Regions from separate parts of the Pseudoalteromonas fenneropenaei genome, predicted to be linked through region 1. Evidence: predicted binding sites of a transcription regulator. Region 1 holds the regulator's gene; each other region holds the start of a gene.
What was found. Region 1 encodes sigma-54, which starts transcription at its own class of promoters, with help from an activator protein. Its sites were predicted from a motif close to GTTGGCACGNNNNTNGNNT; they were not measured.
Positions count from the first base shown of each region.

Region 1 (3,265 bases):
TTATTGATAGACAGCGGGTGTAAACGTCTCGTTTCTGAATAACGTTTGATTAAGGTTTGGTCGTCACTGTCGAGATAGAACAAAGTGGGCTTGGCAAACGCGGGCAAATATTCAATGATGTCATTGAATTCTTGCTGCTCTTTGGGCAAATTACGGACGTCGATACTGACCGCAATTTTGTCATAGCTGTCAGCCGCAATACGGACCAAAGACGGCAATAAATTGACGGGAATATTGTCGACACAATAAAAGCCCAAGTCTTCTAAAACCCGAAGTGCGACGGATTTACCCGAACCTGAGCGACCGCTGACAATAATTAGTTCCATCTCTTTACCTTACTTAGCTCGACAATATTTCAAAGAGTTGTTCGTCACTTTGCGCCTGACGCAACATACGACAAAATTCTTTGTCCCTCAGTTTATCAGCGATTGCGGCTAAGGTCTGCAAATGAGTTTGATTATCGCCCTCAGGTACGATGAGTGCCACGAAAATATCGACGGGGCGATTGTCGATGGCATCGTAATCAATGGCTTCTTGATTAACCAAGACCATCACTAGCACTTTATCGACTGCGGCCATACGACCATGTGGCAGTGCAACGCCTTTACCAATGCCAGTACTACCGAGTTTTTCACGGGCTAATAAAGCGTCGAGGATATCATGTTGATCAAGGTCGGGAAGCTGTTGGTGGGCCAGTTCACTGATGTATTCGAGAATGCGTTTTTTGCTACTAAAAAGGACTGCAGCTTTGCTGCAGTCCTTTGAAATTAATGCACTTAGTTTCATTTTAGTGTCGGATCATCTTTTCTTTATGTTTTATGACTTGCCTATCTAACTTATCTAATAACAAATCGATGGCCGCATACATGTCTTGATGCTCTGTCGAAGCAAATAACTCTCCGCCATTCACATGAAGGCTTGCTTCCGCTTTATGGATCAATTTTTCTACATCAAGGATAACATGTACATTGTTGATATGATCGAAATGTCGCTCCAGCTTCGCAAACTTGTTGGTGACATAATCCCTGAGTGAATCGGTAATTTCAACGTGACGACCAGTTAGATTTAGTTGCATAAGCATTCTTCCTTCTTTGTTTTACGTCTCAGATCAGGCTCTTGCGCTGATTTGACGGTGGTATAGCCAGAGACTCACGATATTTTGCAATAGTGCGTCTCGCCACTTGAATTCCTTGTTCCGCTAATATATCCGCGATTTTACTGTCGCTCAATGGCTTAGTAGGTTTTTCCGCGGCGATTAGCTTTTTAATGAGCGCCCGAATTGCTGTTGACGAGCACTCACCTCCGTTTTCAGTACTTACATGGCTTGAGAAGAAATATTTCAGCTCAAAAATGCCACGCGGGGTGTGCATATACTTCTGGGTGGTAACCCGAGAAATGGTAGATTCATGCATTTCCACCATTTCAGCCACATCATTTAGCACCATAGGACGCATTGCCTCTGGGCCATGTTCAAAAAATGCCTGCTGTTGCTTCACAATACAGTTAGCCACTTTTAGCAAGGTTTCGTTGCGGCTTTCCAAACTTTTTATAAACCACTTCGCTTCCTGTAAATGGGAGCGAATAAACTGACTATCGCTTGATGAGCGCACCGAGCGGCTCATCGCGGCATATTGATCGTTAACACGAATTTTCGGCATACAATCTGGATTCAGTTCAACTACCCAACGACCTTTGACTTTTTTGACCGACACATCTGGGATCACGTATTCTGGTTCTTCGTGGATCACGGTTGCAGCTGGTTTTGGGCTTAAACTGTGAATGAGCGTCATGACTTCTTTTAGCTCATCTTCCTTTAGCTTAGTCTTTTTCATCAAAGTGCGATAGTCGCGACTGGCTAAAAGCTCAATATGTTCGTTGAGGATCTGTTTGGTTTCGCTCAGCCAAGGTGTAGTTGGGTCATATTGATTGAGTTGAATGCACAAGCATTCCTGCAAGCTGCGTGCGGCAATTCCAATCGGATCAAAAAGTTGTACACGTTTAAGGACGGCTTCTACCTCGTCCAGCTCAATCGGTTCAGCTTCTTCACTACCCTCATTAAGGCTGTGCATAATGTCTTCAGTGCTAACCGTCAGCATACCTGACTCATCAACGGCTTCGACAATTGCCACGGCAATGGCGCGATCGGTGGGGCTAAACGGCGTGAGCTCCAATTGCCACATCAAGTATTCGTGTAAGGTTTCGGTGGTTTCACCTTGGTAGACGGTGTCTTCGTCACTCATAGCACCAGAGCCACTGCTGGGCGCTGCGCTCATATATTCGTCCCAAGTGACATCCATCGCTAATTCGTCGCTGACAGTATCCTTATTGAGTGCATCACCAGCTTCCATTTCATAATCGCTGACCGATTCTTCAAAGTCATTGCCTGCTTCGAAATCGTTGCCTTCAAATTCATTGTTTTGCTCTTCACCACTGCTACTCGAGACGCTAAAATCAAAGTCGTTGTCAGCTGAACCGGTTTCTGCGTCACTATCTTGCTCATCCACTTCTAAGAGTGGATTGCTGTCGAGCGCCTCTTGGATTTCTTGCTGGAGATCCAACGTACTGAGCTGCAGCAAGCGGATAGCTTGTTGTAACTGTGGCGTCATTGTGAGTTGCTGGCCCATGCGCAGCTGTAATGATTGCCTCATGTATCTCTAACAATCCTTTTTCTAAGTGTTCAATTCAAATAGGCGACTGTACTACAAAAACTATAGCCTGAATTGTTCGCCTAGGTAGACGTCGCGCACAGTTTGATCTGCGAGTACGTGTTCGGGAGTGCCAGCGGCGATTAGTTCACCATGCGAAACAATATATGCCTTCTCACAGACATCAAGGGTTTCGCGCACGTTATGATCTGTGATCAGCACTCCAATACCGCGATTCTTTAAGTGCTCGATTATTTTCTTTATATCTAACACTGAAATCGGATCAACGCCAGCAAAAGGCTCATCTAAGAGAATAAATTTTGGATTTGCGGCTAAAGCGCGAGCAATTTCCACTCGGCGACGCTCACCACCCGATAAAGCCATCCCTAAACTATCTCTAATATGTTGAATATTAAACTCATCTAATAGTTCATCGAGGATCTGTTCGCGTTGATTGCGTTTCAGCGATTTGCGTGTTTCTAAAATCGCCATCAGGTTTTGGTAAACCGTTAACTTCCTAAAAATAGAAGATTCTTGCGGTAGGTAACCAATCCCAAGGCGAGCGCGGCTATGCATTGGCAGCAGCGTGATGTCTTGTTCATCAATATGGATTGAGCCTT
Region 1 covers NZ_JBHRSD010000017.1:133,626-136,890, forward strand. Annotated here, with positions in the region: gene rapZ (RNase adapter RapZ) at 1-326, opposite strand, end outside; gene ptsN (PTS IIA-like nitrogen regulatory protein PtsN) at 340-786, opposite strand; gene hpf (ribosome hibernation promoting factor) at 788-1,075, opposite strand; gene ACFOEE_RS10775 (RNA polymerase factor sigma-54) at 1,104-2,648, opposite strand; gene lptB (LPS export ABC transporter ATP-binding protein) at 2,709-3,265, opposite strand, start outside.

Region 2 (3,265 bases), on a different contig from region 1:
TTTACCCAATGGACTTCAAAAGGCACGTAGGCGGCAAGTGAATGAAGCCCCATGCGCTTAGATGGACTAAGTGATTGGGGTAAATAAGCGCAGCCAACAACCGTGCATTTTAAAAGACGACGGGTATATACTAGCGCTGCCGTTTAATAAAATCATGTTAAAGGTGGTAATTTTCACGGATTTCAGGGCAATCAAAGCGATTGTACGACAAGTCAACACAGCGGGATTGCATCAAACTGATTCTTAGGTATGATCCTCGCCCCACATTGACAGAAATTGGCTACACTTAATAGCCTGAGATCCGTTGGAGCATGTTCACAGCATGAAGAAGCTGCTTATATCCCCATCGCACATGGCACTACCTGAATTGGAAAGTACCATCTACCAGAACATTTTAAAGCAGGCGACTGACATTAGCCTGAATCTGATGGCTGTTAAGGTCGATAACCACCCAAGTGATTTTTTGGGTTGGTGTTATGAATTGCAGGATGTGGTAAAGCGCCGCCTCAATTTTGACCTATTGGACGACCACCAGCTACCAACGGTGAAAAAGCTGCAAGATTTACTCACCCAAGCGATTAGTTACTTACAGCTAAAATCGCTACGTATTGCGCCTTGGCCAATTATTGTGGCATTTATTCGTGACCACCATGAACACTTAGCACTGGACGAACAATTTGCCCTATTGGCACATGTGCAAGGGCTACGCGCCACCAGTTTAGCCGATATGATCCCAGAAGACCGTTTGGCCTTTGCCGGTAAACACACTCCGGCGCATGACAGCAGTGCTTATCCATTTGATGTTGAATGGTTTGCTTCAACTCGCAGTGCCAAAGGCTTCCATCAACAACTGGCGGACTTACCGCACGGTTTTGCCGATGCGTTAGCGCATATCCCGCTTACTGGTGATGTCAGTGGTGAGCAATACCAGCAATTTGTGCTCGCGTACCTCCAAGCCTTTACAGGTTGTGATGAAGTGCCGACCTTAGCACCAGCTACCCGCTTATTGGCCATGCACCGCCCAGACGTGTTTACACCACTGACTGCCAGTAAAGCCGATGCCTTGTGTATGGCATTAGGGATTGCGCGTTTATCTAACCGTGACTTTGAACGTTACTGGCAAGATGTGGTGCAGGCAATTCATGCGATGCCTTGGTTTAGACTCTGTGGCCCACAAGATGAGTTTGAAACCACATTGGCTAACCACAAAGCTTTGTTGCCTTGTTGGTTCTACTATTGTGATGAAGATACCGCCTCGCAATCAAACTACTATAAAGCATTGCATAAGCCCAAGCGCACCACTACAGCCAGTGGCAGCAAACCGAAAGCGGTTAAGCGCGGTAAAGATTCAGCCGCAGTGCTGGTTGACCGCGCGCTTGCAAACCCAGAGCTGCCAGCGTATTTACAAGCCAAACGCGATTCTATTATCGCGGAAGTAGAAAAAGGCCGCTCAGTAGACGAAACCATTCAACTCCTGCGCGCCATTTTTGGCTAAGCTCAGTTAGGGAGGATCACCTCCCTTGCTACCTTTTACCTAGCGTTGCTAGTCGGCAGCCGCTTCCAACAAAAATCGCACAATGTGATTTTCATCAAGACCTTAGCTTGCTCGGTACAAGTGCAAATTGCGCAAAAAACGCACCACTGAAGTGCAAGCATGTGAAACAGTCGTGTGCTTGCACGTGCCGAATTAAAATACAACCCTCTGTTTTATCTTATTATTTACAGTTTTTTCAAGTAAAAAATGGACTTTGGCGCATACGTTGCTATTGCTTAATCAGATACAATAATGAGGTGACAACATGACAACAAGAAATTCTCTACTCTGCGCCTGCTTAGCTTTATCACTTTATAGTGTTTCAGCGTCAGCAGAATTGGTCGCCAATGTCGCGGCCAGCTCTAACTACTTATGGCGTGGCGTAACCCAAACCAAAGATGCCGCGGCGGTGAGCGGCGGGCTTGATTACAGCCATGAAAGCGGTTTTTATCTCGGCACTTGGATGTCGACTATCGATTTTGGTGAAGAAGCCAGTGCCGGCTATGAAATGGATATTTATGGTGGCTATGCGTGGGAAAGTAACGGCATCGGCTACGATATTGGTTACTTATACTATGCCTACCCAGATGCTGCCAACAACCTCGACTTCGGTGAAATTTATGGTGCGGTCACTTGGCAGTGGCTGACGCTAAAAGCCTCTTATACTACCTTTGTTGATAGCGACTCCGCACCGAGCGAAGACATGCTCTACCTTGAAGCCAATATGGCCTTTACCGTCTTTAATGACACCGAACTGGCTATCCACATTGCCCAAAGCAGTGGCGATACCATTATGGATTGGTACGGTGAAGACGATAAATACATGGACTACAGTGTCAGCCTCAGCAAAAACGGCCTCACCTTAGGGGTGAAAAAAGTCGACTTAAAAGCGGACGACGACTTTAAGGTCTTCGCCAGCTACGGCGTGAGCTTCGAACTCTAATCACGATTTTTATACTTGCTGCAAATCAGGGGCCGTTTGGCCCTTTTTGCGTTGCACTATAGTACGTTACGGTGCGTTATGGCACGCTATGACCGGTTGATGCCTGCCAAATACGATACCATTGCTCACGTTCTAGCTTAAGCTGTGCCGAAGCCACCGCCGCACTCACCCGCTCGGCATTGCCGGTGCCAAGCACTATGCTAGGTTCGCTGGGGTGCATAGCCAGCCAAGCAAAAACCACTTGATCTAAACTCGCCGCACCAATTTCATTACCCACTTGTTCAAGCGTCGTCCGTAACCGCAGCGCTTTTTCATCTTGCGCCGAGAACAACCGGCCACCAGCCAGCGGTGACCATAGCATAGGATGCACCCGCAGCTGCTGACATTGGTCTAACGTCCCATCATCAAGGGCTTTCATCTCATAGGGTGAAAATTCGATTTGGTTAGTCACGAGAGGAAAATCTAGGCGTGATTTCAACATAGCAAATTGCGAAGGCGTAAAATTCGATACACCAAATTGCAGCACATCGCCATTTTGTTTAAGGGTATTAAACGCCTCTGCCATTTCATCCACATTCATCAGATAATCAGGGCGATGAATTAGCAACACATCTAAATGGTCGGTGCCAAAGTGCTGTAACGACTGCTGGGCACTGGCAATAATATGGGCTTTGCTGGAATCATAATGATTGGCTTTGCCTGCCAAGCCTTTTTTTGCCAATGCTGGGCGAATCCCACATTTAGTGATAATGCGGATTTGCTCACGCAGCCCAGGTGCAACTTTTAAC
Region 2 covers NZ_JBHRSD010000012.1:15,619-18,883, forward strand. Annotated here, with positions in the region: gene ACFOEE_RS07995 (hypothetical protein) at 323-1,495, shown strand; gene ACFOEE_RS08000 (TorF family putative porin) at 1,800-2,477, shown strand; gene ACFOEE_RS08005 (aldo/keto reductase) at 2,554-3,265, opposite strand, start outside.
Region 2: a site for sigma-54 is predicted at 1,748-1,766, ahead of ACFOEE_RS08000 (TorF family putative porin). Genes of this name have one in related genera too.

Region 3 (3,265 bases), on a different contig from region 1:
TGTGCTCGGATCAACTGGGAAACCTTGTAAGAAGTTACCTGCAGCATCAACAATAAAGTTATCTTTGTTCAACTTAAATGCACCAGCACGAGTATAGGCATAATCTTGCGAACCAAACTCTTCTGCCATCGCAAAGTAACCTTCACCGGTAATAGCTAAGTCCAAAGAGTTACTGGTGAATTTTAACGAACCTTGGTGAAATTGTTGTGCCACAGTCGTCGTTTGCGCACCGTCACCATTTTTGGTTTTTCCTGAACTAAATACCGATGCTGCATACACATCCGCGAACTCCGCGCGTGACTCTTTAAAGCCCGTAGTGTTTACGTTAGCTATGTTGTTTGCCGTCACATCTAGGTCTTTTTGTGCCGCAGCCAAACCAGTTAAAGCAATATTGAAACTCATATACTCACCTCAATTATTTTGTTGCAGAACACATTAGCCAGCTATTTCTGCGATATCGGTTAATCTCACTGCGCCTAGGGAAGTATTCACTATGATGCCTGATGAACCGTTAATGTTGACACTATCAATGTTTTTAAATGTTGCAGTAGGTAAACTGGTATATTGACCATTCATGTTACCTTCTGCTTTTAATGTATATTGGCCGGGAGGGACGCGCTCTTTATTGTCGTTTAGTCCATCCCATTCAAAACGCACCGCACCTTCGGTTTTTGCACCGTAATCAATGCGGCGTACTAATTGACCTGCACTGTCATAAACGTTGAGGTATAACTGGTCGACTGGCTTTTCCACCACAATCGAACCTTTACCTACGCCAGTTTCAGACATCTCTAAAGTGTTAGACTCAAGTAGTGCTTTCTTGCCGACCAATGCAGATGCTTGTAATGCCGAGTTTGAAGTCATCGAGGCACTCAAAGCTTCAAACTTACTGTTTAAGTTTGAGATCCCTTCCGCCATGGTAAAGGAAGTCATCTGCGCTATCATTTGGTCGTTGTCTGCCGGTTTACTCGGGTCTTGAAACGACAGTTGTTGGGTTAACAAAGCAAAGAAGTCTGATTGCGTTAAGGCATCACTTTTCTTGTCTGACGTTGCGACCTTCTTATCTTGCCAACGTAAGGAATCTAAATAACTGGTATTGGTTGAAGCGACATCACTCATAATTTAACTCCTAGCGTTGGCCAAGCTGAAGGGTCTTAGTCAGCATTTGCTTAGCCGCATCTGCCACTTGCACATTGGTTTGATAAGAGCGTGAAGCCGAAATCATGTTAGCCATTTCTTCTACAACATTAACGTTGGGTTTGTAGATATAACCGTCTTTGTCCGCACTTGGGTGATTCGGGTTATATTCCACTTGTAGTGGTTTATCACTTTCCACAATGCCCAGTACTTTAACACCTACCGAAGGACTTAAATTACCGTTTTGAAAACCCGCTGCTTTATTTAGCTCAGCGGCAAATACTGGCTGACGCGCACGATAAACTTTATCTTGACTTGAACTGATACTGTTCGCGTTAGAAATGTTACTCGCGGTGGTATTTAGGCGAATGTTTTGAGCACTCATACCAGATGCAGCAATGTCAAAAACGTTATATAGACTCATGATTAAGCTCCTTGACCACCGAGTGCCTTCTTAAGGCTGTTAAACTTGCCACCTAAGAATTGCAAACTGGCCTGATACTCTAATGCATTTTGCATATACAAGTTTCGTTCCACCTGTACATCCACCGAGTTACCATCACCCGTATCTGCTTGATTTGGAGAGCGAAATAATTCTGTAGACCCCACCAACGATGAACCACCTCGGATATGCCGTTCGTTTGTCATCGACATATGATTGCCGCCTTGTTGCTTATTCAAGGCTTGTTTCATTGCCGCGGCAAAATCTACATCGCGCGCTTTATAGCCAGGGGTATCCGCGTTGGCGATATTACTCGCTAACAGCTCAGCACGCTGCGAGCGGATCAACATCGCATGTGGATGAACACCCAACGCTTTATCGAAACTGATCGCCATATTCGCTACTCCAAAAATTTGACTCTGGTTGTATTAAGCAAATTGTGGGCCACAATCGAGAATAAATTGATTGACTGCTGTATTAAGTGGAAGAAAGAGACAAGGCAAACCTTTGCCGCTTTTTATAATTACTGGGAAAGCAGTCATTTAGCTGCGTTGGTAAAGTTTAATTAGTGGTGCACAATGAATTAAACGCAACATATCGCGTCACATAACGGCATCAAAAGCTAAAAGCCGAAAGCTTTTTCAGCGACTGGCTTTAACAGCAACTAACCTAGCGCATGAGGATACTTGGCTTAATTAGAGACTTAGCAGTGTTAGCTACGTTTGCGCACCCCATTCACATAGTTGACCTATGCTCATGGGGATTTACTCTCTTGCCGGCTATCAGGTTTTCTTTTGGTAGATAATGCCAGGATTACAACGCAACATTTCAAACTCGTTGCTTAATCCCGCCATTGACTCAGATGCCCCTAAAAACAAATAGCCTTTAGGATTCAAAGACTGAGCAAATTGCGCGATGATTTTTGCCTTTACCTCTGGAGAGAAGTAAATCAATACGTTGCGACAAAAAATCACATCAAATTTGCCTAGTAACGCATAAGAATCAAGTAAGTTCAGATGGCGAAAACTCACCATGCGGCGGATTGGGTCAACAACACGGGCCATCCCATTACCACTATCAGTAAAAAATTTTTGCTTTCGCTCAGGTGATAATCCGCGTGCCAATGCCAATGCATCGTACTCAGCATTTTTACACATATCCAACATAGTGTTAGAGATGTCAGTGCCGGTAATTTGCACCCCCATTTTTAATGCACCTAAATTTTTTGCCTGATATTCACTGGCCGACATTGCAATTGAATAAGGCTCTTGTCCAGATGAGCTGGCTGCCGACCAGATCTTAATCGGTCTGCGCAATTCACTAAACTCAGGAAATATCTTGGTCTTGAGTAATTCAAACGGGTATTGGTCACGAAACCACAAAGTTTCGTTGGTTGTCATTGCATCCACTACAGCGGCACGTAATTGCCGCTCATGAGGACTTAAGGTTTTTGCGACCAGCTGTGACAAAGACGCCACATTGAATCGAGCCATGAGTGGCGCAAGTCGGCTTTTCACTAGGTACAGCTTATTATCGCCCAGTACAATTCCGCACTGTTGCTCTAAAAAGGTCCGAAACTGGTCGTATTCACTTTGTTCTAAATGCTTATTTTCCAAAGTCTACCGCCGTACATTAATCACAATGAACCCATTTTTTCACCGCTGATGCCAGTTCATCTGGATTAAA
Region 3 covers NZ_JBHRSD010000010.1:169,928-173,192, forward strand. Annotated here, with positions in the region: gene flgE (flagellar hook protein FlgE) at 1-402, opposite strand, end outside; gene ACFOEE_RS04925 (flagellar hook assembly protein FlgD) at 436-1,119, opposite strand; gene flgC (flagellar basal body rod protein FlgC) at 1,130-1,561, opposite strand; gene flgB (flagellar basal body rod protein FlgB) at 1,564-1,974, opposite strand; gene ACFOEE_RS04940 (CheR family methyltransferase) at 2,362-3,195, opposite strand; gene ACFOEE_RS04945 (chemotaxis protein CheV) at 3,212-3,265, opposite strand, start outside.
Region 3: a site for sigma-54 is predicted at 2,010-2,028, ahead of flgB (flagellar basal body rod protein FlgB). Genes of this name have one in related genera too.